DNA from 2 places in the Streptomyces sp. NPDC002698 genome. Region 2 is predicted to be linked to the other one. Evidence: riboswitches for the same ligand, from Rfam matches in the RefSeq annotation. Region 2 holds a riboswitch; the other holds the start of a gene.
What was found. A riboswitch is a leader RNA that binds a small molecule or an ion and turns the genes downstream of it on or off. The one in region 2 is predicted to bind cobalamin.
Positions count from the first base shown of each region.

Region 1: it holds a riboswitch for cobalamin, as region 2 does, so the genes downstream of both, ACFYW9_RS24365 (CbtB-domain containing protein) here and metE (5-methyltetrahydropteroyltriglutamate--homocysteine S-methyltransferase) in region 2, are expected to answer to the same signal.

Region 1 is NZ_JBIAQM010000018.1:50,040-53,383, forward strand. Features, by position in the region: gene ACFYW9_RS24360 (acyl-CoA dehydrogenase family protein) at 256-1,446, opposite strand; gene ACFYW9_RS24365 (CbtB-domain containing protein) at 1,679-1,900, opposite strand; cobalamin riboswitch at 1,938-2,099, opposite strand; gene ACFYW9_RS24370 (histidine phosphatase family protein) at 2,316-2,903, shown strand; gene ACFYW9_RS24375 (ferredoxin) at 2,922-3,296, opposite strand.
Region 2 is NZ_JBIAQM010000034.1:5,151-8,494, forward strand. Features, by position in the region: gene ACFYW9_RS32625 (hypothetical protein) at 1-1,185, shown strand, start outside; cobalamin riboswitch at 1,324-1,547, shown strand; gene metE (5-methyltetrahydropteroyltriglutamate--homocysteine S-methyltransferase) at 1,712-3,344, shown strand, end outside.

The DNA of each region.
Region 1 (3,344 bases), on a different contig from region 2:
GCGCGGACGTCTGAGACTCGACACGGTTCGGGACTCCCTGCGACCAGAATCTGCACCTCGGCGTCTCCGTACGCACAATCATTGAGTAGTTGGCACGAACGCGCAGCACGCCGGAACCTCAACAGCCCTGAGGAAGCAACAGGTCAGCCGCCTCGGACAGGCTGCAAGCCGGGCCCGCTACCCTCAGGTCCGCGCCCTGTGTACGGTGCCAACTATCCCGCTTTTGTGCCAACTAAAAAGCTTCGTCACATCACGCTAGCGCCGCACCCGTGGCATCCCCAGTCCGATCCACGAGATGATCTCCCGCTGGATCTCGTTGTTGCCGCCGCCGAAGGTGAAGATCACGGCCGATCGGTAGCCGCGTTCGAGTTCGCCGTGCAGGACGGCCCCGGCGGAGCCCTCCTTGAGGACACCGGGGGCCGCGACGATCTCCATCAGCCAGGCGTACGCGTCCCGGCGCGCCTCGGAGCCGTACACCTTGACGGCGGAGGCGTCCTGCGGGGTGAGCGTGCCCTCCTGGACGGCGTTCACCATCCGCCAGTTGAGGAGTTTCATGGCGTCCAGCCTGGTGTGCGTACGGGCCAGGAGGCGGCGCACCCAGGGCAGGTCGACGACGCGGCGGCCGTCGGCGAGTTTGGTCTCCATCGCCCAGCGCTGGACGTCGTGCAGGGCGCGGATGGCCATGGTGCCGTGCGCGGCGAGGGTGACGCGCTCGTGGTTGAGCTGGTTGGTGATCAGCCGCCAGCCCTTGTTCTCCTCGCCGACCCGGCGTGTGGCGGGGACCCGGATGTTCTCGTAGTAGCTGGCGGTGGTGTCGTGCGAGGCGAGCGTGTTGATGATGGTGCAGGAGTAGCCGGGGTCGGAGGTCGGCACGAGGAGCATGGTGATGCCCTTGTGGGGCGGGGCGTCCGGATCGGTGCGGACCGCGAGCCACACCCAGTCGGCCGTGTCGCCGTTGGTCGTCCAGATCTTCTGGCCGTCGACCGTGTAGTGGCCGGTCTCCTCGTCGCCCTCCCGCACGGCCTTGGTCCGGAGCGCGGCGAGGTCCGTCCCGGCGCCGGGCTCGCTGTAGCCGATCGCGAAGTCGAGTTCGCCGGAGAGGATCTTCGGCAGGAAGTACGACTTCTGCTCCTCCGTGCCGAACCGCATGATCGTCGGTCCGACGGTGTTGAGCGCCATCAGCGGCAGCGGTACTCCCGCCTGGGCCGCCTCGTCGAAGAAGATGAACTGTTCCATCGGGCTCAGGCCCCGCCCGCCGTACTCCTCGGGCCAGCCGACCCCGAGCCAGCCGTCCGTGCCGAGGCGTCGGATCGTCTCGCGGTAGAAGCGCTTCTGCGCCGCCGGGTCGCCGTAGCGCGCGTAGGCGTTGTCCGGTACCAACTCGGCGAAGTAGAGACGTAGTTCGGTCCGCAACCGCTGCTGCTCCGGCGTGTATTCGAGATGCACGGCGCCTCCTGCCTCCCCGGGCCCGACCTGACGGCGCACACCGTAGAACGTGTTTCAGAAATTGGGAATGCCGATGACACCGGCGAGACGGATGCCGGAGCCGCGGCGCGGGCGAGGGGTGGTGCGACGCATGCGAGGGGGCGGTGCCCGGTCGTCCGGGCACCGCCCCCTCGTGCGGGCCGGATTCCCCGGCCGTCGCGGAATATCGTGGCTCGTACGTTCCCCGTCGCCGTCAGTGGCAGGGGAAACCGAGCAGGTGGCGGGCGTCGTGGACCCACTCGTGGACGTTCTCGCCGGAGACGAGGGAGGTGGCGCCCTGTTCGGCGCCGACGAAGTAGAGCAGGACCAGCATCAGGATGCCGAAGAAGGCCGCCCAGGGGGCGATCGCGCCGATCGGCAGCTTGGCGGGAACGACGGTGGGGGTGGCGGTCGGCTGAACGACGGACTGCGCCATGGGGCAGAACCTCCTGGGGAACTCGCGTCCCGTCTCGGTGGTGCACAGGACGACAGTCACGGGTCTGACTTGCCCGTGTCCGTCACCCCTGGCAGGGGTGACGTGTACCGGGCTCACAGTGGCGCGACCGTGCCGGATTTCCACCGGGCTTCCGCCGAACCGTCGTCGATATCCACGTGACCGTACCGCGAAGCCGTATCCCGGCCAAGAGCGCACACCCCCGCGCACTGTGCGCCCCACCACTCGTGGAGCATGGCCGGCAGGGCGGCAACCACCCTACCGGGCCGAGGGGTTCGGCTCCGGTCACGGTCCACGCCGTACGAGCCGGGCCCGTACAGCGCGAACTCGACCCGTACAGCAAGAGAACTCGACCCGTACAGCACGAGCCGGGTCCACGACACATGAGAGCGATGGCATGACCAGCCGAGTGTTCTTGATCTCCGCGGCGATCGGCGAGGCGCTGCGCGAGGCCCGCTTCGACGACGGTGGCAGTCCGGTGGACGCGTCGGGCCTGCGGGCCGCCCGGTCGGCGGCCGACGCGGGTGCCGTTCCGGCGGGCGGGCGGCTGTGGGTCTCCCCCACCGTGCGGTGCCGGCAGACCGCTGAGGCACTCGGACTCGAAGGCGCCGTCGAGGCAGCGGAGTTGGCCCCTCTCGACGTGGGCCGCTGGCGCGGGGCGACGCTGGCCGAGGTGAGCGCGAAGGAGCCGGAGGCGGTGGCGCGCTGGCTCGCCGATCCCGCGTCGGCGCCGCACGACGGCGAGTCGGTGCGGGCGTTCTGCGACCGGGTGGCGGAACGCCTCGACGCGGCGGCGGGCCTCGACGGCCGAACCGTCGCCGTGGTGGAGCCCGAGGTCGTACGGGCCCTGGTGGTACGGACGCTGGGGGCACCCGAGCCGGCGTTCTGGCGCGTGGACGTACCGCCGCTCACCGTCACGGAGTTGAGCGGGCGCGCGGGGCGCTGGAACCTCCGCGCCGGACGCCCGCTCGACGGGCGGGCCTGACCCGGGCGGCGTACGGACTCAGCGCAGCGTGGCGATGAAGTCCGTGCACGACCGGGCGCATTCACGGCATTTCCGCGCGGCGGCCTCCGACCCTGGGCATGCGTCGAAGGCCTCGGCGCACTCCAGGCATACGTCCCTGCACCACTCCAGCTGAGCGCGGACGTCCCGCTCGTTCCGACCCGGGTGGCGGGACAGCACATGGCAGGTCGCCTCGCACACCTCCGCGCACAGAATGCCCGAACGCCGCGCGGTCTCCTGCCTCTTCGGCCCGTCGGGATCCATGAGACTCGCGCGCAGCGCGGAGGTCCTGGCGCATTCCGCACAGGCACGGGCGCACTCGAAGCGGTCCTCCAGGAACCGGAAGAGCTCCTGCTGTGAAGTCGTCGTCGTCACAACAGCCGGGTAGCCGGAGGGAGTCGGTTCAAACAGCGCGAATCCGGA
Region 2 (3,344 bases):
AAGAACGTCAACAGCCGCCGGCTCAAGGCTCAGGTGCCCGTACGCCTGCTCGTCGCCAACGCCGGCGAGTCCTTCCACTACGGCTCGCGCGGCGGCCTGAACAAGAGCAACAAAAGCACCGTGGACGTCGCGAAGATGATCGTCGACCGGGCGGGCCGGGACCACATCGCGGCCGTCATGGGTCTTCACCAGAGCCGTCCGGAGTCCCAGCAGGCCGCGATCGAACTGGGGGCCCAGGGCATCACCGTCCTCGGGACCGGTGTCTCGGGCCAGCGCATGGTCGACGGCGACTCGCCCGTGTCGTACTTCCAGCTCTCGCCGCCCGACGCGCGCATCGCCGAGGTCATGGCGTCCTTCGCCCGCCACTCGCCTCAGCTGCGCGCCCTGACGGACCCGGCTCCCGGCGACTCCGGTCCGGCCGCCGTCGTGGTCTACGACCCCAAGGACGAGTACTTCAGCGCCGACCTCGCCCACCGGTTCGACACCGCCTACCGCTCGACCGGGCCGGTGCACTTCGTGAAGTACGGCGAGATGGAGAACGGCCGCACCACACGGGCCATCGCCGGCACCGTCTGCGCACTCGTCCACAGCACGGGCGGCTTCGTCCTGTACGCGGGCCGCTCCAGCGTCATGGAGGACCTCTTCGAGCACATGCAGACCGACCAGGCCTGCCGCGCCCGCGTCGCCCCGGTTCCGGTGCTGGCGGAGAGCCCGGCGCCGGACGTGATCCTGCATCCGAGCCTGATGCGCAAGGAATACGGCGCGCTGAAGCTCTTCTACAACCAGTTCAGCCTCCCGCTGCCCGACGGGCCCTTCGGCGAGAAGTTCGGCCAGGCCTTCCACCTGTCCGCCGAGAACGACGCCGCGCTCGGATACGACGCCGTCAAAATCCTCTCCGAGGCCATGAACGCCATCGTCTCGACGGACCCGGGCTTCTCGCCCAGGGCGCTCGTCACCCATCTGCAGGATCCCGGCATCCACAACTACGTGGGGGAATCCGGGGTCATCACCCTGGACAGCGATCACCACTACCCGCCGAACAAGGAGATCCACATTCGCGAGATCACCCCCGCCGGAGACAAGCTCACGGACCTGACCTGCGGGGTGCTCTCCCAAGGAGCGAGGGACGCCACGCACTGGGGCCCCGGCGGCCGTTTCGACTGCCCGGTGGACAGCGTGTCCTGACGCTCCATCAGGTCGCGGCGCAGGGAAGGGCGGGGAGCACGCGTGCGGTGCTCCCCGCCCTGTGGCGTCCGGGCCTCCTGTCTCGCGGCCCGGCGTTCGGATCATGGATGTGCCGCCCTCTTCGGCACGTCACCCCGTAGGGTGGCCGGTGCAGCTGGTTCGCCCCGTCCGCCAGGCGGGATGCGTCGCAAGAGGGAACCCGGTGGGAATCCGGGACTGCCCCGCAGCGGTGAGCGGGAACGACCGCCGTCATACGCACTGGACCCGACGAACAGGGTCCGGGAAGCGACGGCCAGTAGGTGTCCTCCGTCAGGAGGACGTGCCCGCAAGTCCGAAGACCTGCCCGCTGCCCGCGCACGAACCACTCGTGCGCGGACATCCCGGTGACCTCGTGGGCGGGTCGGCGTGCATATCGGCGGACGACCGCGCTGTTCCGAGCCGTGTCGCCTCCGTCCGGTTCGTCACCCCTTCGCGCTCGCGTCCCGTTGCCGGGATCTCAGGGATTCATCTCGCGAAGGAGATCTCCGTGACCACCGAGACCGCAGCCGCGGCAGCACGGGCCACCGTGTACGGCTACCCGCGCCAGGGTCCGAACCGGGAACTGAAGAAGGCGATCGAGGGCTACTGGAAGGGCCGCGTCACCGCCGGCGCCCTCCGCGCCACCGCCGCCGAACTGCGTCGCGCGAACTGGCGCGAGCTGGCCGACGCCGGCATCGACGAGGTGCCGACCGGCGACTTCTCGTACTACGACCACGTCCTCGACACCACCGTCATGGTCGGCGCGATCCCCGCCCGCCACCGCGCCACGGCCTACTCGGACGCCCTGGACGGCTACTTCGCCATGGCGCGCGGCACCCAGGACGTGGCGCCCCTGGAGATGACCAAGTGGTTCGACACGAACTACCACTACCTGGTGCCCGAACTGGGCCCGGACACCGTCTTCACGGCCGACTCCACCAAGCAGGTCACCGAGCTGAGGGAGGCACTCGCCCTCGGGCTGAGCGCCCGCCCGGTGCTGGTCGGCCCGGTCACCTACCTCCTCCTGTCCAAGCCCGCCCCGGGCGTGCCGGCGGACTTCGACCCGATCACCCTCCTCGACCGGCTGCTGCCGGTGTACGCCGAGGTCCTCGCCGACCTGCGCGCGGCGGGCGCGGAGTGGGTCCAGCTGGACGAGCCCGCCCTCGTCCAGGACCGAACCCCGGCCGAGCTGGACGCCGCGGCGCGCGCCTACCGCGGGCTCGGCACGCTCACCGACCGGCCGAAGCTCCTGGTCGCCTCGTACTTCGGCCGGCTCGGCGACGCCCTGCCGGTACTGGCCAAGGCCCCGGTCGAAGGTCTCGCCCTGGACTTCACCGAGGCCGCCGCCGCCAACCTCGACGACCTCGCCGCTGTCGGCGGACTGCCCGGCAAGCGCCTGGTCGCCGGTGTGGTCAACGGCCGCAACATCTGGGTGAACGACCTGGCCACGTCGCTGTCCACCCTCGGCACCCTGCTCGGCCTGGCCGACCGGGTCGACGTGTCGGCCTCCAGCTCCCTGCTCCACGTCCCGATCGACGCGGTCCTGGAGCGGGACATCGAACCGCAGATCCTGCGCTGGCTCGCCTTCGCCCGCCAGAAGGCGGCGGAGACCGTCACCCTCGCCAAGGGCCTCGCCCGGGGCACCGGCACGATCGCGGGCGAACTCGCCTCCAACCGTGCCGACCTGGCCTCCCGCGCGAACTCGCCGATCACGCACCACCCCGCGGTACGGGCTCGCGCCGCCGCCGTCACGGAGGCCGACGCCCGCCGGTCCCAGCCCTACGGCGAGCGCGCCGCGGCCCAGCGGGCCCACCTCGGTCTCCCGCTGCTGCCGACCACCACCATCGGCTCCTTCCCGCAGACCACCGAACTGCGCACCGCCCGCGCCGACCTGCGCGCCGGCCGCATCGACACGGCCGGTTACGAGGAGCGCGTCAGGGCCGAGATCCAGGAGGTCGTCTCCTTCCAGGAGAAGGCCGGTCTGGACGTCCTGGTGCACGGCGAGGCCGAACGCAACGACATGGTCCAGTACTTCGCCGAGCAGCTCACCGGGTACCTCGCCACGCGGCACGGCTGGGTGCAGTCCTACGGCACCCGCTACGTCCGGCCGCCGATCCTGGCCGGCGACATCACGCGGCCCG